Regions from separate parts of the Mesorhizobium sp. CNPSo 4688 genome, predicted to be linked through region 1. Evidence: predicted binding sites of a transcription regulator. Region 1 holds the regulator's gene; each other region holds the start of a gene.
The links. Region 1 encodes PhoB, which activates phosphate uptake and scavenging genes when phosphate is short. Its sites were predicted from a motif close to TGTCATNNANCTGTCAT; they were not measured.

Region 1 (7,519 bases):
CTTGCCCGAGTCGATGGCTTCCTTGAGCACTTCCATCGAGCCGGCGAACAGGAAATCGGCATTCGGATCGGCACCCGAGCCCTTGATGAAGACATAGTTGCCTTCCGGCTTGGCCTTGAACACTTCGCGGGCCTGCATGCGGCCGACTTCCTTGTTGTCGAAGGTCAGATAGAAGACGTCCTTGTTCTCGATCAGACGGTCATAGCCGACGACCGGAATGCCTTCGTCCAGTGCCTTCTGCACCGCCGGGCCGATGGCCGAGGCGTCCTGCGCCAGGATGATCAGCGAGTTGGCGCCCTGCGAGATCAGGCTCTCGACGTCGGTCAACTGCTTGCCGGGATTGGACTGCGCGTCGGCGGAAATGTACTTGTCGCCGGCCGCCTCGATCGCCGCCTTCATCGCCGCTTCGTCGGTCTTCCAGCGCTCTTCCTGGAAGTTCGACCACGACACGCCGATGACCTTGTCCTTCGCCTGCGCGACCGACACCAGCGTCAGCGACATGGCGACACCCGCCAGCATGGCGGCTGCAAATCTGTTCATGATAATCCTCCCTGCGCCGCGCGCGGCGCGACAAAACTGGCCCGAAGGCCGGCACACAGAGGCTCTATTTTTTCGAGCCTCGAAAAAATACTGGTCCATCGGCGAGGCGCTGTCAACATCGATTCTGATGGATTCTGATGGCTTCGCGGAATTTTTTCGAGACCCGCAATAAACAATGACAGCGCGGCCTGCTTCTGCCAATATTTGGCTGGTACCACCGAACGCCTTCACTATCATGAGGCGCGAGGAGGACCGGGAGGAAAACAAAAACGATGTCGGTTGGAATCCGCCACGACGACCTGCGCCGTCGCAACCGCGCGATGGTGATTTCGGCCGTGCGCCGGGCAGGCCAACCGTCGAGGACCGAGATTGCGGCGACCACCGGTCTCAGCCACTCGACCATATCGGCGATCTCGTCTGATCTGATTCAAGAAGGCATCCTGGCCGAGAGCAAGCCTGGCGAGACCGGTGCGCTGAAACGCGGCCGGCCCCAGGTTGGCCTTGCGCTCAACCCGGAAGCCGCCGCGGTGATGACCGTGGTGCTGTCGCTGAATTTCCTTTCCGTCACCGTCATCGACTATGCCGGCCAGGTGGTCGCCGAGGAGCAGCGCCGGCTGGATACGCTGACTATGCCGCGCGACGAGCTGATCGGCGAATGCACGGCAATCGTGCGGCGGCGGCTCGAGGATCCCGACCTCGATGTTCAGAGCATTGCCCGCATTGCCATGGGCATCCAGGGCATCACCGATTCGCAGGCGCGCGCCATGCTGTGGTCGCCGATCACGCCGCTGACCGACATTGCCTTCGCCGACATACTGGAAGCGGAGTTCGGTATTCCGGCCACCATGGAAAACGATTGCAACATGATGGCAGTGGCGCTGCAATGGCGCCAGCCTGAGCGCTACCGCGACAATTTCATCGCTATCCTGCTCTCGCACGGCATCGGCATGGGGCTGGTGCTGAAGGGCGAATTGTTCACCGGCACCCATTCCTCGGGCGGCGAGTTCGGCCACATGATCCACCGGCCCGGCGGCGCGCTGTGCCGTTGCGGGCGGCGCGGCTGCGTCGAGGCCTATGCCGGCAACTACGCCATCTGGCGCAGCGCCAAAATGATGAGCGAGGATGCCGAACCGGTCGATGTCGGCGACGCCGACATGCGGGCGCTCGCCACACGTGCCCGCGAGACCGATGGCCCCGAGCGCGAAGCCTACCGCAAGGCCGGCGAGGCGCTTGGCTTCGGCCTCGGCAGCCTGTTCGCGCTGATCGATCCAGCACCTGTCGCCATGGTCGGAGTCAGCGCCGCCGCGTTCGATCTGATCGAACCGGCATTGCGCGAGGCGATTGCCCAGACCGCCGGCGGCCAGCACTCGAAATCGATTTCCTTCGACACCGAGCCCAACGAACTGCCGCTGATCCGCGAAGGCTGCGCCATGCGCGCGCTCGGCTTCGTCGACCAGGAGATTTTCGCACCGGGCATTCAGGCGAAAGCGGGCAAGCATGTCGCCTGAAAGGCCGGCAACAGTGCGGCGTGCCTAATCTTCCCGGATAGCGTAGCCGGCGCCGCGAATGGTGCGGATCACATCCGGCATGCGGCCATTGTTGACCGCCTTGCGCAGGCGCCCGACATGCACGTCGACGGTGCGCTCGTCGATATAGATCGTCTCGCCCCAGACATTGTCGAGCAGCTGGCTGCGCGAGAACACGCGGCCGGGATGGCGCATCATGAATTCGAGCAGGCGGAACTCGGTCGGTCCGAGCCTGATTTCGCTCTTCTTGCGGTAAACGCGGTGCGATTCACGATCGAGCACGATGTCGCCGACCTTGAGCACGCTGGACAGCACTTCCGGCTTTGCGCGGCGCAGCAGCGCTTTCACGCGCGCCATGAATTCCGGCGTGGAAAACGGCTTGACCAGATAGTCGTCGGCGCCGGTGGACAGGCCACGCACACGGTCGCTCTCCTCGCCGCGCGCGGTCAGCATGATGATTGGCAGCCGTTCGGTCTCGGGCCGCATGCGCAGCCGGCGACAGAGCTCGATGCCGGACACCGCCGGCACCATCCAGTCGAGCACCAGCAGATCGGGAACGTTTTCCTGCAGCCGGATTTCGGCCTCGTCGCCGCGCGTCACCACCTCGACCTGGTAGCCTTCGGATTCGAGGTTGTAGCGGAGAAGCACGCCCAGCGGCTCCTCGTCCTCCACGACCATGATGCGTGGCGCGATCATCAGCAGTTCACCCTTGTCAGGCCGAAGTGGCCATCGCCGTCTCGTCCTGCTTCGGGCGATTGGCGGGCAATTGCTGGCCGGTCAGCACATAATACGCATTTTCAGCGATGTTGGTGACATGATCACCGATGCGCTCCAGATTCTTGGCGCAGAACAGAAGATGCGTGCAGGCAGTGATGTTGCGCGGGTCTTCCATCATATAGGTCAAGAGTTCACGAAACACCGACGTGTATTTGACGTCGATGCGCTCGTCCTCATTCCTGAGCTTTGCCAGCGCAGCCGCATCCGCGGCGGCATATTCCTCGACCACCCCTTGCACCTGGATCAGCACCAGCTGCGCCATTGCATCGATGGAATGCGAGAGGTCGCGCGGCGTGACGCTGAGGCCGACGGTGCCGACGCGCTTGGCGATGTTCTTGGCAAGGTCGCCGATGCGCTCGAGGTCGCCGGCCATACGGATCGAGCCCACCACGGCGCGCAGATCGTTGGCCACCGGCTGGCGCTTGGCGATGAGCGTGATGGCGCGATCGTCGAGTTCCCGCTGGCGCGCGTCCATGATGGCATCGTCGGACACGACACGTTGCGCCAGCGCATTGTCGGAATTGAGCAACGCTTTGGTCGAGCCGCTGACCATCGACCCGGCCAGATCGCCCATGTCGCGGATCAGCTTGCTGATCTGGCCCAACTCTTCATCGAAGGAGGCGACGGTATGTTCACCCATGATCGTGGTCCTCGTGCCTGAAAATTCAACCGCTGGACGGCTCAGCCGAAGCGGCCGGTAATGTAGTCCTGGGTGCGCTTGTCGTCGGGATTGGTGAACATCTTGTCGGTGGCGCCCTCCTCGACCAGGTAGCCGAGGTGGAACATCGCCGTGCGCTGCGACACGCGCGCTGCCTGCTGCATCGAGTGGGTGACGATGACGATGGTGTAGTTCTGGCGCAGTTCGTCGATAAGTTCCTCGACGCGTGCGGTGGCGATCGGATCGAGCGCCGAGCAGGGCTCGTCCATCAGGATCACTTCCGGCGACACCGCGATGGCGCGCGCGATGCACAGGCGCTGCTGCTGGCCGCCGGACAGGCCGGTGCCCGGCTCCTGCAGGCGGTCCTTGACCTCGTTCCAGATCGCCGCCTTCTTCAGGCTGGACTCGACGATCTGGTCCATGTCGGACTTGCGCTTGGCCAGCCCATGGATGCGCGGGCCGTAGGCAACGTTCTCGTAGATCGACTTCGGGAACGGATTGGGCTTCTGGAACACCATGCCGACGCGAGCCCTGAGTTCGACGACGTCGATGTTCTTGTCATAGATGTCGTCCTCGTCGAGCGTGATCTTGCCGGTCACCCGCGCCGAATCGATGGTGTCGTTCATGCGGTTGAGGCAGCGCAGGAAGGTCGACTTGCCGCAGCCGGACGGGCCGATCAGCGCCGTCACCTGGTTCTGGCGGACGTCGAGATTGACGTCGAACAGCGCCTGCTTCTCGCCGTAGAACACGCCGACCTTGTCGCCGCGCATCTTGATCACTTCGTTCGATTTGGCGTTCATTTTGTCGCCCACTGCGTTTTCAAGGGACTGTTCGGTCATGATGTTCATACCAAATTGCCTTTTTTCTACCAGCGCCGCTCGAACCGGCGCCGAAGCACGATCGCGGTGATGTTCATGGCCATGAGGAAGACGAGCAGAATGATGATGGCGCCCGACATACGCTCGACAAAAGCGCGTTCGGCCTCGTTCGCCCACAGATAGATCTGCACCGGCAGCGCGGTCGACGGATCGAAAGGCGTCTTCGGATAGTCGGCGACGAAGGCAACCATGCCGATCAGAAGCAGCGGTGCTGTTTCGCCAAGTGCGCGCGCCAGGCCGATGATCGTGCCGGTCAGGATGCCGGGAGCGGCAAGCGGCAGGATGTGCTGGAACACCATCTGCATCTTGGAGGCGCCGAGGCCGAGCGCTGCCGAACGGATCGATGGCGGCACCGCGGCAAGAGCGGCGCGCGTCGCGATGATGATGGTCGGCAGCGTCATCAGGGTCAGCACCAGACCGCCGACGAAAGCGGCGGAACGCGGCATGCCTAGGAAATTGATGAACACGGCAAGGCCGAGCAGGCCGAAGACGATCGACGGCACCGCCGCCAGATTGTTGATGTTGACTTCGATCAGATCGGTGAAGCGGTTCTTCTTGGCGAACTCCTCCAGATAGATGGAGGCGGCGACGCCGATCGGCAGCGCCAGCAGCAACACGATTATCATCATGTACAGAGAACCGATGATCGCCACACCCATGCCTGACGTTTCAGGGCGGCTGGAAGCGCCATAGGTGAACAGGCCGGTGTTGAAATGCTCGGCCATCACGCCGTCGGCCTTGAGTTTGTTCATCCAGTCGATCTGCTGGTTGGACACCTTGCGGCGCGCTTCATCGACGCTGAGGTCGATCTGGCCCTTGAAGGCGGAGTCGAGATTGGCCGCGGCCAGGATGTTGACGTCGCGCGTCGTGCCGATCACCGACGGATCGGCGGCGACGATGTCGCGCAGCTGGACGCGGGCGCCTTCCGACAGGAAGCCCTTGAGCTTCATGACCATGGGCTTGTTGCTTGGGTCGATGCCGAGCTTGGCCATCAGCGCCGTATCGGCAAGCTTGGGATAGTTTGCCTTGATCAGCACGCTCGGATCGGTGGCGCGCTTGCCGGAAGGGTCGATGACCTTCTCGTCGAAAGTGATCGGCAGCGTCACCGTCGTCTGCCAGAAGGCGGTATAGCCTTTCGAGACGATGGTGAGCAGGATAATCGCCAGAAACGCCAGGCCGATGGAGATCGCCACCATGCCATAGATGCGGAAGCGGCGCTCGGCGGCATAACGGGCCTTGAGGCCTATGTCGCGGCGCGGACGCGCAACGGCACCCGCCATCGTATCCAGGGGAATGTCGGTCATTCGTACTGCTCCCGGTACTTGCGCACGATGTAGAGGGCGACGATGTTCATCACCAGCGTCAGCGCGAACAACGTCAGGCCGAGCGCGAAGGCGACCAGCGTCTGCGGCGAGTTGAACTCGAGATCGCCGGTCAACTGGTTGACGATCTTGACAGTGATGGTCGTCATCGCCTCGAACGGATTGATGGTGAGATTGGCGGCGACACCCGCCGCCAGCACGACAATCATTGTTTCGCCGATAGCGCGCGACGCGGTGAGCAGGATGGCTCCGACGATGCCGGGAAGTGCCGCCGGCAGGATCACCCGCTTGATCGTCTCCGAGCGCGTCGCACCCAGGCCAAGCGAGCCGTCACGCATGGCGCGCGGCACCGCGGTGATGATGTCGTCGGATAGCGATGACACGACCGGGATCAGCATGACGCCCATAACCAGGCCGGCGGTGAAGATGCTCTGGCCCTGGATGAACGGCGAACCACCGGTCAGCGCCGCCGACAGGTCGCGCAGGAATGGCCCCAGCGTGACGACGGCGAAGATGCCGTAGACGATGGTCGGGATACCGGCCAGCAATTCAAGCGCCGGTTTGACCACCGAGCGCAGCCTGGGCGATGCATATTCGGCCATGTAGACCGCCGACAGCAGGCCGATCGGCACCGCGACCAGCAATGCAATGAATGCGATGTAAAGCGTTCCGGCCAGAAGCGGGATCAGACCGAACTGACCTTGGCTGCCGGCCGAGCCCGCGGCGGAGAAACGCGGGTCCCAGACCGTGCCGAAGAAGAAGCTCATCGGCGACACGCTCTCGAAAAAGGTGATCGTCTGGAACAACATGGACAGCACGATGCCGACCGTGGTCAGGATGGCGATAGTCGAGGCAGCAAGCAGCCCCCACAGCATCAGCCTCTCGACATTGTTGCGCGCCCTTGCGCGCGGCGCAATTTGCCTGATCGCGTAGAAGGCGCCGGCGATCGACAATGCCAACGTGATGACGGCGCCGAACAGTCCAAGCCGGTCCTGAACGGCATTCGCCTCGACCGCGATCGGGATCGTATAGTCCTGCGTATCCGTCGCCAGCGCCACGCCCTTGGCGATGAGCAGCGGCTGCAATTCAGCGAACGTGGCGGGAAGCGGCGTTCCGGCATCAAGCCGGCGCAGGCCCTTGGCGAGGCTCTTCACCAGGCTGGCGTCGAGCGCTTCGCTGGCGACCTTGGAGTCGACAGTGCGCTCAGGCAGGGCGGCGTGTATGTGCCGGTCAAGATAGAAGGACGAGCCGATGTCCCAGACGGCGAGCAGCAGGACGGCAGGCAGGACGGCGAGTAGAAAGGCCCACCAGCCGTGATAGTGGGCGCGCGAATGCGGCTTGACCTTGCCGGTATCGTGCGCCGTGGCGCGCTGGCGGCCGATCACGAAGGCGACCACGCCGATGGCGATGACTATGGCGAGTACGAGCAAGGACGACATCACCCACCCCAGGGAAAATTCAGGTCGCCGCCGCCGTTGCGGCATGCAGCGAAATCAGGGCGCGGATTTGGTCCGCGCCCTGATCCAGTCGTTGATTACATGCTCTTCCCGGCAGCGAACGCGTCGCGCTGCGCCTGACGTTCGGCATCCGGAGCCGAAACCAGGCCGTACTGGGCGAGCGGGCTTTCCGGGCCGATCATCTGGTCGTCAAGGAAGAACTCGACATATTCCTTGAGACCGGGAACGACGCCGAGATGCGCCTTCTTGACGTAGAAGAACAGCGGGCGAGAAACCGGATACTTGCCGGTTGCGATCGTCTCGGTCGAAGGCACGATGCCTTCCACGGTAGCGACCTTCAGCTTGTCGGCATTGTTCTCGT
Region 2 (7,519 bases), on a different contig from region 1:
GTGACGAGCGCCTTGCGGCCGGTCAGTTCGAACATTTTCGTCTCCTGATCTTAAGAGAACACCCTTCCCACGGGAGGGGTCAAATCGCCAGAGGATTATGCAAGCGCGGCCAGCGCCGCCTCGACGTCGGCCGGGGTGCCGACGGCTGATGTGGCGATGTCGCGGTTGATGCGCCGCGCGAGGCCCGACAGCACCTTGCCGGCGCCGATCTCGTAGAGCGTGGCGACGCCGTTGGCGCCGAACCACTCTACCGTTTCGCGCCAGCGCACGCGGCCGGTGATCTGCTCGACCAGGCGCCGCGCGATCTCGTCGGGATCGCTGGTCGGGGTCACGGTGACGTTGGAAACGACGGGAACCACCGGCGCATGCTTCGTTACCCCGGCCAGCGCCTCGCGCATCACATTGGCGGCCGGCGCCATCAGCGCCGAGTGGAAGGGGGCGGAGACCTGCAGCATCAGCGCCCGCTTGGCGCCCTTCTCGGTGCACAGTTTCGCGGCGAGTTCCACCGCCGCCTTGGCGCCGGAGATCACCAGCTGGCCGCCGCCATTGTCGTTGGCGATCTGGCAGACCTTGCCGGAGCCGGCTGCCGCTTCAGTGCAAGCGGCTTCGACGTCAGGCTGTTCCAGTCCGATGATCGCCGCCATCGCGCCCTCTCCGGCCGGCACCGCCTCCTGCATGGCATTGCCGCGAATGCGCAGTAGCCGGGCGGCATCGGCGACCGAGATGAAGCCGGCGGCGGCAAGGGCGGAATATTCGCCGAGCGAGTGGCCGGCAACGTAGGCGACCTTGTCCTTCAGCGAAAAACCGCGCGCTTCCAGTGCCCGCACCGCAGCCAGCGATACCGCCATCAGCGCCGGCTGGGCATTGGCGGTCAAGGTCAGCGTCTCTTCAGGGCCTTCCCAGATCAATGTCGACAGCTTTTCGCCCAGCGCGCCATCGACTTCCTCGAAGACCCTGCGCGCCTCCGGGAAGGCGTCGGCGAGGTCCTTGCCCATGCCGACAGCCTGGCTGCCTTGTCCCGGAAAGGTGAATGCAACGGCCATTTGGGCTCTCTCCAGCGGCTGATTTTTCCTGCCTGTGACGCAAGGCGGACCGCCAAGTCAAGCCCGCGAGCAGCATTTCGGCCCTCGTTCCACCCGGAAGCTGACCTCGAGTCCCTGTTCTGAAAGGCTTTTTGCCGATCACTCCTGATGAAAACCGCTCACGAATCGTTTGCTGGCTCTTCTTATTTCCGCCACAGGCGCTAGCTTTTGCATGACAGTTCTATGACAGAACGGTGACGCGAGTGGAAAAACGCGTTGCTTGGGCCGGGGGAAGAAGAGAAGTGGCAAGGATCAGGAAGGGCGCGGCAGTACCCGCGCCACAGTTCTTGGAAGACGATCCGTCCACCGGCTACCTGCCGGGGCGCCGATGGCCTGTCATCCGCTACGGTCTGGTCACGCTGCTTGCTTCCGCCGTCCTGGTGTTCGCCATCGAATGGATCGTGCGCGGCGACTTTTTCGGCACGGTCGACTTCTTCCTGCAACCCTTCAAGCCGGGCTGGACCACCATCATCGTCTTTGCGCTGGTGCTGATCGGACTGGACGCCGTGCTTGGCCGCAGCCACCAGAGCCTGATGATCGTGGCGCCGCTGACGCTGGCGCTGGCCTTTGTCGGGCACCAGAAGTCGCACTATCTCGGTGATCCGCTCTACCCGACCGATTTCCTCTATTCGCGTCAGATCATGGCGCTGATGCCGCTTCTGGTGCGCGAGCGGCCCTGGACGGCGGTGGCCATGGCGGTCGGCATCGTCGCCGGGCTGTCGCTGCTGGTCTATGGCTGGCGGCGGTGGCGCCGCAAGGTGCCGATCCTCAGCCGCAAGGGGCGCCTGGCGCGGTTGACGCTGGCAGTGCCGCTGCTCGCCTTCTTCGTCTCGATCATGGATTACGCCACCTTCTCGTGGACCCGCGACCGGCTGCAGATCATCCCGATCATGTGGGACCAGAAGGAGAACTACGCCTCCAACGGGTTTGCGCTGGCTTTCGCGCTCAACGTGCCGATGGCGCATGTCTCTGCACCGGCCGGCTATTCCGACAAGGCGATCGATGCGATCGACAGACCTGATGTGACGGCCTCGGTGCCGGATGAGAAACCCGACATTATCGTGGTGATGAGCGAATCCTTCTGGGATCCGACCAAGCTGCCCGGCGTCACCATCACGCCGGACCCGATCCCCAATGTGCGGGCTTTGCGCTCCGGCTATATGTTCTCGCCGGAATTCGGCGGCATGACCGCCAACATCGAATTCGAGGCGCTGACCGGCTTTTCCAATGCCTTCCTGCCGGCGGGCTCTATCCCTTACCAGCAATATGTGCGCACGCCGACGCCGTCGCTGGCGACCTTCCTGAAAAGCGAGGGCTACCGGGCGCGCGCCATCCACCCCGGCACCAACTGGTTCTGGAATCGCGGCGCGGTCTATGCCGATTTCGGCTTCAACGATTTCCGCTCGGAAGAGACGCTGCCACCGTTGGAAAAGCGCGGGCCGCTGGCCTCCGACGCGGCAATGACCGACGAGATCATCGCAGAGGCCGACGCCAGCGAGGGCCCGGTGTTCTTCTTCGCCGTCAGCCTGCAGAACCACGGCCCCTACGAGCCGTACCGCTATTACAACCCGACCCACAAGGTCGCGGCTCCCATCAGCACATGGGCGCGGGAATCGCTGCTCAGCTACGCCGAGGGTTCGGCCGATGCCGACCGTGGCCTCGAGCGGCTGATCGAATGGGCGAAGAAGCGCGAGCGGCCGACGGTCATCGCCTTCTTCGGCGACCATCTGCCGCCGCTCGGCCCGGTCTATGTCGAGACCGGCTTCCTCAAAGACAATGTCGCGCCGCGCAAGGAGCCGACGCCGGAGGCAGCACTTGAGCACCACCAGACGCCGCTGATCATCTGGTCGAACCGCACCGGCCCGGCGCAGGATATGGGCGCGGTCAGCCCGGCCTTCCTGCCCTACCACATCCTGACCACCGCCGGGATCACGCACCCCTACTACACCGGCTTCCTCGGCGCGCTGCGCGAACGCTACCGCGTCGTCGATCGCAATCTCCTGCTGACACCGTCAGGCGAAGCGACGCCCGACTGGGCTCGGCAGAAGGACATCGATCCGGCGATCAACGATTTCCGCCTGCTGCAATACGACATGATGTTCGGCAAGCGTAAGGCCGCGCCCGACTTCTTCCCCGAAACGGTGGACAAGCTCGCCCATACAAGTTGACGCCCGGCGTTTTTCGATCCCGCGACGCCAAGGATGCTGTCTGGAACGGTGCCCCACCCTTGCCTTCCCGCCAAATTGCTGTATAGACGCCCGCAATCTGCCGGTCCTTGCTGGGGGCTGAACGGAGGGCCGTTGTTTTCCTAGGGGAAAGCGGCGTGTGAAGCCAGAAGCGCTTCCGCCTCCCGTGTCTCCGCTCTCGACCGTCTCGAAATGCTCCTTTCTTCCCCGCCCCTTCGGGACCAGCGGGTCAGAGAAGTTGCAGAGGCTTTTGCCGCGAGGATCCGGGAGAGAAACGAAGAAAGGCACTGAACCACTATGGCTCTATACGAACATGTGTTCCTTGCCCGGCAGGACCTCTCGCAGCAGCAGGTCGATGCGCTTGTCGAACAGTACAAGGGCGTCATCTCCGCAAATGGCGGGTCCGTCGGCCGGGTCGAGAACTGGGGACTGAAGTCCCTCACCTACCGGGTCAACAAGAACCGGAAGGCTTACTACACGCTTATGGACCTCACCTGCCCGCCGGCAGCGCTCAACGAGATGGAGCGCCAGATGGGTCTGTCCGAAGACGTGCTGCGTTTCCTGACCGTCAAGGTCGAGGCGCATGAGGAAGGCCCGTCGGCCATGATGCAGAAGCGCGAAGAGCGGTCGGAACGCGGCGGCTTCGGCGACCGCGACCGTGGCGATCGTGGTCCGCGTTCGTTTGGCGATCGTGATCGCGGCGACCGTGGCGATCGTCCGCCGCGCTCATTTGGCGACGCCGGTGGCGATCGTGGTCCGCGCCGTCCGCGCGAAGGCGTTGAAGGGGGTGCAGAATAATGGTCGACATCAATCAGATCCCGACCCGGCGCCCGTTCCATCGCCGCCGCAAGACCTGCCCGTTCTCCGGCGCCAACGCGCCCAAGATCGACTACAAGGACGTGCGTCTGCTGCAGCGCTACATTTCCGAGCGCGGCAAGATCGTGCCGTCGCGCATCACCGCCGTCAGCCAGAAGAAGCAGCGCGAACTCGCCAAGGCGATCAAGCGCGCCCGCTTCCTCGGCCTGCTGCCCTACGTGGTTCGCTAAGACTTTCGAGCGGGCGGTTCGCCGCCCGCTCTATTCTCCCACGGCGACGGGCGCCGCGGGGAGTATTTTGATGATGCATGTCGTTGTCCCAAAACCGGCCTTTGCGCGACATGCATTGAAATCCCGAGTTGAGGTGAAAAGCCTCTAACTGCCGCGACAGGCAGGACAGCGACACCGGCGCCAAGGCGCCCGAGCTTCCTGACCTGTTCCACTCAATTCGGCGCCGACCTTGTGATCGGTGCCCAGACGAAGGAACAAAACCATGGAAGTCATTCTTCTCGAACGCGTTTCCCGCCTCGGCCAGATGGGCGATACCGTCAAGGTCAAGGACGGCTTTGCCCGCAACTTCCTCTTGCCGCAGGGCAAGGCGCTGCGCGCCAACGAAGCCAACAAGAAGAAGTTCGAAGGACAGCGCGCCCAGCTCGAAGCCCGCAACCTCGAGCGCAAGTCGGAAGCCAGCCAGGTGGCCGAAAAGCTCGACGGCAAGAGCTTCATCGCCGTGCGTTCGGCCGGCGAGACCGGCCAGCTCTACGGTTCGGTGTCGACCCGCGACATCGCCGAGCTGCTGACGGCGGAAGGCTTCTCGGTCAACCGCAACCAGATCCAGCTCAACCAGCCGATCAAGACCATCGGCGTCACCAATGTGGCGATCGCGCTGCATCCGGAAGTCGAGGTCACGATCAGCCTCAACATCGCCCGCACGGCCGAGGAAGCCGAGCGTCAGGCCAAGGGCGAGACGCTGACCACCGCCGAAGCCATCTATGGCGACGACATCAACGACAATGCGCGGCCGGAGAACTTCTTCGACCCGAACACCGAGTTCGAAGGCGGCGAAGACAACGCCTGATCGCTTAACGACAAGCGAAGGAGCGCTCGCTCCAATCACATTGTCGTCATCCATCCCTTGTGGACCAATGCCCGGGCGCCTCGCCCGGGCATTTTTGTGCCAAATGGAACTTTTCGAGCCCCTATATATTGAGGCAGAATTGTGCAGCCAGTCTGACCGTGAGGGGACATTTGGTTATGAATATTCTGCTGAAGCGCGTTCTCGACCGCCTGGTGCGCACGGGCAATCTCAAAGTCACCGGGCCGAAGGGCTCGACCGTGGTTTTCGGCGACGGCAGCGGCGAGCCGGTGCACATGCACATCAAGACCAGGCATGCCGAGCGCGCCATCTCCTTCGATCCGATGCTAGCGGTGCCGGAAGCCTATATGGACGGCGAACTCGACATCCTTGAGGGCGGCGTGCTGGGTGTGATGCGCATCGCCTTCCAGAACATGGGCAGCGGCGGCATCGACGCCACCTGGTCCAAGGCGATCGAAGGCCTGCGCCATGCTTTCCGCCGCCTGCAACAGATCAATACCGCCTCGCGGGCGCGCCGCAACGTGCAGCGCCACTACGATCTGTCGGGCGATCTCTACCGGCTCTTCCTCGACGAGGACATGCAGTATTCCTGCGCCTATTTCGAGCAGCCGGACATGACGCTCGACGAGGCGCAAGCCGCCAAGAAGCGCCATATCGCCGCCAAGCTCAGGCTGAAGGCCGGCCAGACCGTGCTCGACATCGGCTCCGGCTGGGGCGGGCTCGGCCTTTACCTCGCCAAGGCCTTCGATGTCGACGTGCAAGGCGTGACGCTGTCGACCGAACAGCACGGTGTCGCTACCGACCGTGCGCATGCGCAGGGCCTGCAGGACCGCGTGCATTTCGACCTGAAGGACTACCGCGAACTCAACGAACGTTTCGACCGTATCGTCTCGGTCGGCATGTTCGAGCATGTCGGCGTCAACCACTACCGCACCTTCTTCGACAAGTCGGCGACGCTGTTGAAGCCGGACGGCGTCATGCTCCTGCACACGATCGGCCGCTCGGGCGTGCCGTGGGCGACCAGCGCCTTCATCCGCAAGTACATTTTCCCGGGCGGCTACATACCCTCTCTCTCGGAGGTGATGCCGGCGATCGAGAAGTCGGGGCTTGTCGTTACCGATGTCGAGATGCTGCGCCTACACTATGCCGATACGCTGAAGCACTGGGGCCAGCGCTTTGCCGCCAACCGCGACAAGGCCAAGGCGATCTATGACGAGCGCTTCTGCCGCATGTGGGAGTTCTATCTGGCCGCCTCGGAAGCCGCCTTCCGCTGGCAGGATCTGGTGATCTTCCAGATCCAGATTACCAAGAAGAACGACACGCTGCCGATGACGCGCGACTACATAGCCAAATGCGAAAAGGCGCTGGAGATGCGCGACATGGGGCATCGCCAGGAAACGGCGGCCGCCGAGCCTGCTGTTGCCCGGTCGGTTGCTGCAAGGTCGGTTGCCACAAGGTCCGCGGCTCCCAAGCCGGCGCGCCGCCGCAAGGTGGCGGATCGGGAATAACGCCTCGATTGCGGATTGCCGCTTGCCATTGCCGGTTCTGACACGGAAAAAGGTCTCGTTTTTGCGAGGCCTTTTTTGATGACCACCCTCCTCTCCATCGCAGCCGCCCCTGCCGGGATCGCCGGCGCCTCGGTCATCCTGCTCGCACCGCGGGGAGCCTGAGCGTGGAACTTCCGGCACCGCTCAGACAAGGCGTCGAGCGCCTGCTCGAAACGATACCGCTGCCGGCACTGCGCCAAGCGGCCAAGACGCTGTCCGACCGCTACCGCGCCGAACTGCGCGACGGCCGCCTGCACATAGCCGAGGAGATGGCGGTAAAAGCCTATCTGGCGACACGGCTGCCGGCGACCTATGCGGCCGCGCGCGCCAGCCTCGATGCGCTCGCCGATGCACGGCCCGATTTCCGGCCAAAAACCCTGCTCGATGTCGGCGCCGGCCCGGGCACGGTGCTTTGGGCCACCACGGACCAGTGGCCTGATCTCCAACAGGCGGTGCTGTTTGAGGCCAGCGCCGCGGTGCGCAAGGTCGGCCAGGCGCTCGCTCTAGACGCCATCGCCGCGAGCATCGACTGGCGCGCCGGCGACGTCACCATCGACCTTGCAGATCTCAAGTCCGCCGATCTGGTCACCTGCGCCTATGTGCTGGACGAGATCGCGCCGGCATCGCTGCCGAAGCTTGTCGCCCGGCTCTGGCAGTTGACCGGCGACACTTTGCTGATTGTCGAGCCGGGCACGCCGGCCGGCTGGCAGCGCATTCTTGCGGTGCGCCGGCAATTGCTTGAGGCTGGCGCGAATGTGCTGGCCCCTTGCCCCCACGACGCCCCCTGCCCGCT
Region 3 (7,519 bases), on a different contig from region 1:
GACCCCACCGGGCCGGACCTCATCACCTTCGCGCTGCCGGTCGTCGCGCTGGTCGCGATCGTCCTGTTCATCATGGTCGAGCGCCGGGCGGAAGAACCGATCGTGCCGTTGCGGCTGTTCGGCAATTCGACGGTCAGCATCGTTTCGGGCGTGTCGCTGGTCGCCGGAACGGTGACGCTGGGCATGTTCTTCTATTTCGCGCTCTACATGCAGACGCTGACGGGTCTAAGCCCGGCCGAAGTCGGCTTCCTGTTCCTGCCGGCGTCGCTGACGTCGATGGTCATCTCGATCGTCGCCGGTCGCGTGATTGCCGCAACCGGACGCTACAAATGGATGCCGGTGGTCGCGATGGCTATTGGCGGGTTCCTGATGCTGGGCTTCGTCGTCACCAACCAGCATACGCCGATCTGGGTGCTGGCGACAATGATGGCTGTGTTCGGCATCAGCATGGGTCTGCAATTCCAGGTGCTGATCGTGGCGATCCAGGCGGCGGCACCCCTGCAGGACATCGGCGCGGTGACGTCGCTGATCACCCAGGCACGGACGCTCGGAGCATCGCTTGGACTGGCGCTGAACGGCGCGGTGATGATCTGGGCGCTGAACCGGCAGACTGCCGAACTCCCCGCCGATGCTGCCGCCCTTCTGCCGCAGGGCCTGAACGGGTTGACCCCCCAACTCGCGTCGAACCTGCCGGGCGCGATCCGCGAAGTGGTGCTCGACCATTATTCCAGCGGGTTCAACATGATGTTCATCTGGGTGGCGGCGCTCTACTTCGTCGCCATGGGGCTGACGTTGCTGCTCGAGGACAAAGAGATCCCGAAGCGGCATTGAACCAGGCCTGGAATATCTGGCGACGATACGAAATCGACTCGCGAGGAAAGCATGATCATCGACACCCATCTGCACCTGATCGATCTGTCGGCGCTGCGCTATCCCTGGCTTGCCGGCGCACCGGCGCTCAATCGCGATTTCCCGCATGAGGAGTATGCGACCCAGGCCCGCCGCGCCGGCATCGAGGCGGCATTGCATATGGAGGTCGATGTCGATCAAGCCGACATCGAGGCCGAGACCAGCCATGTCAAGGCGCTGTCGCGGCAGGCGGGCAGTCTTTTGCGCGGCGCGATTGCCGCTTGTCGTCCAGAGGAGGGCGGCTTTGCCGCCTATCTCGAACGCCAACAGGCCGATCCCTTCATCAAGGGGTTCCGCCGCGTGCTGCATGTCATGCCGGACGAGCTTTCGGACAGTGCGCTGTTTCGCGACAACATCAAACGGCTTTCCGGCAGCGGGCTGACCTTCGATCTTGTGGTACTGCCGCATCAGATTCCACGCGCGATTGCGCTCGCCGATCTCGCGCCGGCCGTCCAGTTCGTTCTCGACCATTGCGGCGTGCCCGATATCAAAGGCCGCGCCGAGCACCCATGGCGCGAGCACATGGCCGAGATCGCGCGGCGCCCCAATGTCATTGGCAAGATTTCGGGCGTCGTGGCCTATGCGGACCCCAGCTCGTGGAGTGTCGAGAACTTGCGTCCCTACGTCGAACACACGATCGGGTCTTTCGGCTGGGATCGCGTCGTCTGGGGCAGCGACTGGCCGGTGTGCACGCTTGGCGGAGGGCTCGCGACCTGGGTGGCGGCGACGCACGCGCTGATCGCGGGCGCCAGCCTCGAGGAGAGGATGAAATTGCTGTCGGGCAATGCCAGGCGGATGTGGAAGCTATAGGGCGATCGGACAAGGTTCGCGATTGCCGGCAAGCGTGCAGAACGCCATCACAGCCTTACTTCACGCCAATGCCTGCCGTCAGGCCGCCATCAATCCTGTAGTCGGCGCCGGTGCAGAAACCGGCTTTTGACGAGCACAGGAAGGCGATGAGCTCGGCCACTTCCTCCGGTTCGCCGATGCGGCCGAGCGGATGCGCCGCGCCGAAGCGCTTGTAGGCCTCTTCGACATCGGCATCGCTGCCGCTCTCGCCACGCGCGGCCTTTTCCAGGATCGGCGTGCGGATCGAACCGGGGCTCACCGAATTGACGCGGATGCCAGCCGCCGCATAGTCGAGCGCCAGCGAGCGCGTCAGCGTGTGAATGGCGCCCTTGGTGGTGGCGTATGCGGCGACGTTCTGCTGGCAGGCGAAGCCCTGCACGGAGGCGACGTTGACGATGGCGCCGCCGCCGCGCTTGATCATTTCCGGAATGCCGAAATGCGCCGTCAGATAGATCGAGCCGACATTGACGGTCATTGCCCGGTTCCAGGTTTCCCAATCGGTCGTCGTCGCGGTCCCGTACGGATGCACCGCGGCCGAATTGACGATGACGTCGAGGCCGCCGAATTTCGCGACGCCGGCTGCTACCGCGTCGCGCACCTGGTCAGAGATGGAGACGTCGGTGTCGATGATCAGCACTGCTGCTCCAGCGCTTTCCATCTGGGCTTTCATCGCTGCATTGGCGACGCGGTCGATGCCGCAGGCGATGATTGCGGCGCCGCCGGCCGCAAGGCGCCTGGCGGTCGCCAGGCCAATGCCGGTCGTCCCGGTCACCAGGGCCACCTTGCCCTCGAAATCCGTCATTTTCGAAAACTCCTTCCTTTTCTATCGACTCCCGTCGCGGTCCAACAATAAGTTGCCAACCTCTCGCAGAAGGAAAGCCGAAAATGGAACAATGCTGGCGCTGGTATGGACCTGACGATCCGGTGACACTCGATCATGTCAAGCAGGCTGGCGCCACCGGCGTGGTCTCGGCGCTTCACCATATCTACGACGGCAGGGCGTGGCCTGAAGCCGACGTGCTGGAGCGCAAGCACATCATCGAGGAAGCCGGACTGACCTGGTCGGTCGTCGAGAGCATCCCGGTCCACAATTCCTTCAAAATCGGCGCGCCGGAACGCGAGCGCTATGCCGGCTACTATCGCGATAGCATCCGCGCGCTGGCCAAGGCCGGCATCGCCACGATCTGCTACAATTTCATGCCTGTGGTCGACTGGACCCGCACCGATCTCGCCTACCGGCTGCCGACGACGGGCTATGCCCTGCGTTTCGATGCGATCGATTTCGCCGCCTATGATCTGTTCGTGCTGAAGCGCAAAAACGGCGCCGACAGCTACACGCCGGCGCGCATTGCGCAGGCGGAGAAGCGGCTCAAGGAATTGCCGCCCGAGAAGATCGACCAGATCGAGCGCAACCTCATCGCCGGCCTGCCGGCGACAGAGCGCAAGTATGACCGCGATAGTTTTCGAGAGGCGTTGGCGGACTATGAGGGGATCGGGCCGAAGGAGCTGCGCGACAACCTCGCCTGGTTCCTGCGCGAGATCATTCCGGTGGCGGAAGAGCAGGGGGTGCGCATGTGCATCCATCCTGACGACCCGCCCTTCTCGCTCTACGGCCTGCCGCGCGTTGTTTCGACCGCCGAGGATGCGCGCTTCATCTTGAGTGCTGTCGACAGCCAGGCCAATGGACTGACGTTCTGCACCGGCTCCTACGGCACGCGCGCCGACAACGACATTGTCGCTATGGTCAAGGAATTTGCCGACCGCATCCATTTCGCCCATCTGCGCAACATCACCATCGAGAAGGACGGTTCGTTCTACGAGGCCGAGCATCTCGAGGGCGGCACCGACATGGCGCATGTCATCCTGGCGCTGATGCAGGAAGAGGCGCGCCGCCACAGGGAAGGCCGCGCCGACTGGCAAATCCCGATGCGGCCGGACCATGGCCATCTGCTTGCCGACGATATCGGCAAGACAAGGATCAATCCCGGCTACTCGCTGATCGGCCGGCTGAAGGGCCTCGCAGAACTGCGCGGCATCATGCGCGCCGTGGAGACGTTCGGGCTGGCGTGACAGGGCTGGACTTTATGCCTCGTCATCCCGGCTCCGACCCAGCGTTCCGTCGCTATAGATCATGCGGCCGGCGCGGAATGTCGCCCGCACCCGCGCCACCGGCTGGCGATCGGCTACCACCAGATCGGCCAGCAGTCCCGTCTCGATGGCGCCACGATCGGTAAGCCCGAGCGCCGTGGCCGGATTGGCACTCGTCAGCGCTGCCGCCGCCACAAGACTGCCTTCGCGCAGTTCCGCCAGGCCGAGCACGGCGGGCAGGATCGAGGCCGGATGATAGTCGCTGGCCAGCATGTCGAGCAGCCCGGCCTCATAAGCCTGGCGTGCCGAAAGATTGCCGGAATAGGACTGGCCGCGCAGCGCATTGGGCGCTCCCATCACTGTGTGTATTGCCAGCCTCCTGGCTTCCTGCGCCGCTTCCAGGGTCACCGGGAATTCGCTCAGCGTGGCGCCAAGACCGTGAACCAGTTCCACCTTCTCCAGCGTGTCATCGTCGTGCGATGCAAGCGCGACGCCGTTGGCCTGTGCACGCGCCGACAGGTCTTGCAGTGCGTTGAGCACATCGCCCTGGCCTTCGCGGCCGGCGATGCGATGGCCGACGACCTCGGACGCCTGGGCAACCGACATGCCGCGCTCCTTGGCGATGCGGGCGATGTAAAGCTCGACATCGCGATACTGGCCCTGTCCGGGCGTGTGATCCATCAGCGAGATCAGATGCAGCCTGCCGGCGTCCATCAGCTTCTGCAGCATGGCAATGGCCGGGGTGAAGGTGACTTCGAAGCGCGCATGGATGCGGTGATCGACCAGCAGGTGGTCCTTCATGCCGGCAATGGTGTCGATGATCGCCGATGTATGCTCTTCCGAGCGCGCCACGCCGCTGGTGATGCTGGCGCCGATGAAGGAGAGCGCGGCATAGGCGGTGGTGATGCCGCAGGAGGCGAGCTTCTTGTCGAGTTCGGCAATGCCGATCTTCATCGGCACATGCACGCCGAGCCGCGGCTCGACTTCCTTTTCCACCATGTCGCCATGCATGTCGATGAAGCCGGGCAGGAGCAGGCGGCCACCGCCTGAGATGTCGGCATTTTCGACCGGCTCGTTCCGGATCTCAGCAATCCGGCCGTTTTCGATGCGGATGGCGCCGCTCGGGATGATCCGGTCGCGCAGGACAATTTCGAATTCACTTAGCCACATGCGATTTCTCTTCGGGGGACAGGAGCGGTTCAGGACGGGTTCCCAGTCGGCAAGACCGAGGGACAGCCGTCCCATAACAGCTGCTTACCCCCGAAAAATGACAGTCGATGATATGCTTGGTGATTGACGCGAAAAGTCGTGAGGCATGAAGCCGACGGCTGCTTTTCTTTCCAAGCCGGCTTCAGACCGCTTGCCGCTCGATTGCCAGCTTGACAGAAAGCTGACAATGTATCATATTCAAAAAGCTGACTATGTATCATATTATTCCATGCAGCGATCAAGGCCGGTCAAACCGGCCGTCCCAGGGAGGCGATTGTGGGAGAGGCTACCAGCCAGTGGAGCAATTGGTCGGGCTATGTCACGGCCACGCCGCAGGCTTTTGCCGAACCGCAAACTCTCGATGCGTTGAGCGTCGCCATTCGCAATTCGCCGGGACCGGTTCGTTTCGTCGGCACCGGGCACTCCTTCACGCCACTGGTCAAGAATGACGGAACCATCCTGTCGCTCGACCGCTTCGAAGGCCTGAAGGCGCATAATCCCGAAAGACTGACGGCGAGGGTCGGCGCCGGTACCAAGATCGGCACGATGGCCAAGCTGCTGCACGGCGTCGGCCAGGCGCTGCCGAATATGGGCGACATCGACAAGCAGGCGTTCGGCGGGGCGCTTGGCACAGCGACGCATGGTTCGGGCATCACGCTCGGCGCGTATCATACCCAGCTCGAGGCGATGCAGATCGTCGACGGGCGTGGCGCGGTGAAGGAGTTCGACCGTGCCCAAAACGCCGACATGATCGATGCCATGGGGGCCTCGCTCGGTGCCTTCGGCGCCGTCACCGAAGTGACGATCCGCAACATGGCGAGCTATCGCATGCGGCACCGCCGCTGGACAGCGCCGATCGCCGACGTGCTTGCGCAATTCGAAAGCACCATGACGGCGCATCGCTCCGCCGAGTTCTACTACGTGCCGTTTTCCGGCCAGGCGCTGCTGATCGCCAGCGACATCACCGAAGCGCCGGCGACGGTGCGCCCGCCGACGGAAGACGACGATGCCGTCACCACGCTGAGGAAACTGCGCGACTATCTCAGCTGGTTCCCGTGGCTGCGCCGCCGTCTCATCGGCTCGGCCTTCGCCAAGGTGCCGGCCGAGGACTATGTCGAGGACTGGCTGAAGGTCTTCACCTCCGAGCGCAACGTCAAGTTCAACGAGATGGAGTACCACCTTCCGTTCGAGGAAGGGGCGGCGGCGCTCGGCGAAATCATCGCGATGCTCGAGACGCGGTTTCCGGAGGTCTACTTTCCGATCGAAGTTCGCGTCGTCGCGCCTGATAACATCTGGCTGAGCCCGTTCTACAGGCGCCCGACCTGTTCGATCGCCATTCATCACGGCGTCGAGCGTGATCCGATGGCGTACTTCAACGCCGCCGAGCCGATCTTCCGCAAGCGCGGCGGCCGCCCGCACTGGGGCAAGATGCACAGCCTCACCGCCAAAGAGCTGAGCACGCTCTATCCGCGCTGGAACGATGCCATGGCAGTGCGCCGGGAGATGGACCCGGACAACCGTTTCGTGACGCCCTACATGGCCAGGCTGCTCGGCGTTGCGGCATGAGCCTGACCGACACCTATTTCGCCGAACTGTCGGGTGCGCTCAAGGCGGCCGGGATCTTTCAGCCTTGCCTGGTGCTCGATCTCGACCGACTCGGTTACAACATCGCTGCGATCAAGGCGAAGTTCGCCACGGGTCTCGACCTGCGCATCGTCGACAAGTCGCTGCCTTGCCTGCCGCTCATCGCGCACATCCGTGCGGCATTCGCGACCGACAGGCTGATGACGTTTCATCTGCCGATCAGCGCCGAAATGCTGAAAGCCTTTCCCGATGTCGATCTCCTTCTTGGGAAGCCGATGCCGGTCGCCGGCGCCAGGCACGCGCTGACCAAGGGTGTTCTCGCCGGTCTTGGCGAAGCGACGTCGCGCATCGTCTGGCTGGTCGACACCGAGGAACGGCTGGCCGCCTATGGCGCGCTTGCCGCTGAGCTCGACCGCGAGCTGCGCATCTGCTTCGAGGTGGATGTCGGGCTGCATCGCGGCGGTATCGGCAATCCCGACACGTTGGCGCGGGCGGTGGCCACATTGGCGAACTATCCGCGGCTGAAATGCGAAGGCGTCATGGCCTATGAGGCGCATATCGGCCACATCCCCAAAGGGCTGGGCGGACCGGCCAAGGCGCGCGCCAAGGCGGTCAGCCTGTTTCGTCAGTATGTCGGCTGCCTTGCGCCCGACCAGCGCAAGATCCTCAACCTTGGCGGCAGCAGCACCGCATTGCTCTACGACAGCTGGGTCGGCGCCAATGAATTGTCCATCGGATCGGCTTTCATGCTGCCGACCGATTTCGATGTCCCCAGCCTCAGCCAATTGCAGCCTGCCGCTTTCATCGCGGCGCCAATCCTGAAGGTGGTCGATGTCCAGGTTCCGGGCCTCGATCAGCGCTCCTGGCTGCTGCAGAAGCT

Region 2: AC04SH_RS21840 (LTA synthase family protein) is a predicted target of PhoB. The motif match lies at 1,255-1,271, and genes of this name have one in related genera.
Region 3: AC04SH_RS13440 (alpha-D-ribose 1-methylphosphonate 5-triphosphate diphosphatase) is a predicted target of PhoB. The motif match lies at 5,226-5,242, and genes of this name have one in related genera.

Annotation. Positions count from the first base shown of each region.
Region 1 is NZ_JBWLUY010000010.1:210,916-218,434, forward strand. It holds gene xylF (D-xylose ABC transporter substrate-binding protein) at 1-540, opposite strand, end outside; gene AC04SH_RS20780 (ROK family protein) at 813-2,048, shown strand; gene phoB (phosphate regulon transcriptional regulator PhoB) at 2,073-2,762, opposite strand; gene phoU (phosphate signaling complex protein PhoU) at 2,779-3,483, opposite strand; gene pstB (phosphate ABC transporter ATP-binding protein PstB) at 3,525-4,349, opposite strand; gene pstA (phosphate ABC transporter permease PstA) at 4,367-5,683, opposite strand; gene pstC (phosphate ABC transporter permease subunit PstC) at 5,680-7,140, opposite strand; gene AC04SH_RS20810 (substrate-binding domain-containing protein) at 7,236-7,519, opposite strand, start outside.
Region 2 is NZ_JBWLUY010000011.1:78,806-86,324, reverse strand. It holds gene fabG (3-oxoacyl-[acyl-carrier-protein] reductase) at 1-35, opposite strand, end outside; gene fabD (ACP S-malonyltransferase) at 96-1,043, opposite strand; gene AC04SH_RS21840 (LTA synthase family protein) at 1,325-3,250, shown strand; gene rpsF (30S ribosomal protein S6) at 3,566-4,066, shown strand; gene rpsR (30S ribosomal protein S18) at 4,066-4,314, shown strand; gene rplI (50S ribosomal protein L9) at 4,577-5,161, shown strand; gene AC04SH_RS21820 (cyclopropane fatty acid synthase) at 5,338-6,687, shown strand; gene AC04SH_RS21815 (small ribosomal subunit Rsm22 family protein) at 6,852-7,519, shown strand, end outside.
Region 3 is NZ_JBWLUY010000006.1:265,021-272,539, reverse strand. It holds gene AC04SH_RS13460 (MDR family MFS transporter) at 1-831, shown strand, start outside; gene AC04SH_RS13455 (amidohydrolase family protein) at 883-1,719, shown strand; gene AC04SH_RS13450 (SDR family oxidoreductase) at 1,775-2,560, opposite strand; gene uxuA (mannonate dehydratase) at 2,644-3,828, shown strand; gene AC04SH_RS13440 (alpha-D-ribose 1-methylphosphonate 5-triphosphate diphosphatase) at 3,841-5,016, opposite strand; gene AC04SH_RS13435 (D-arabinono-1,4-lactone oxidase) at 5,332-6,621, shown strand; gene AC04SH_RS13430 (alanine racemase) at 6,618-7,519, shown strand, end outside.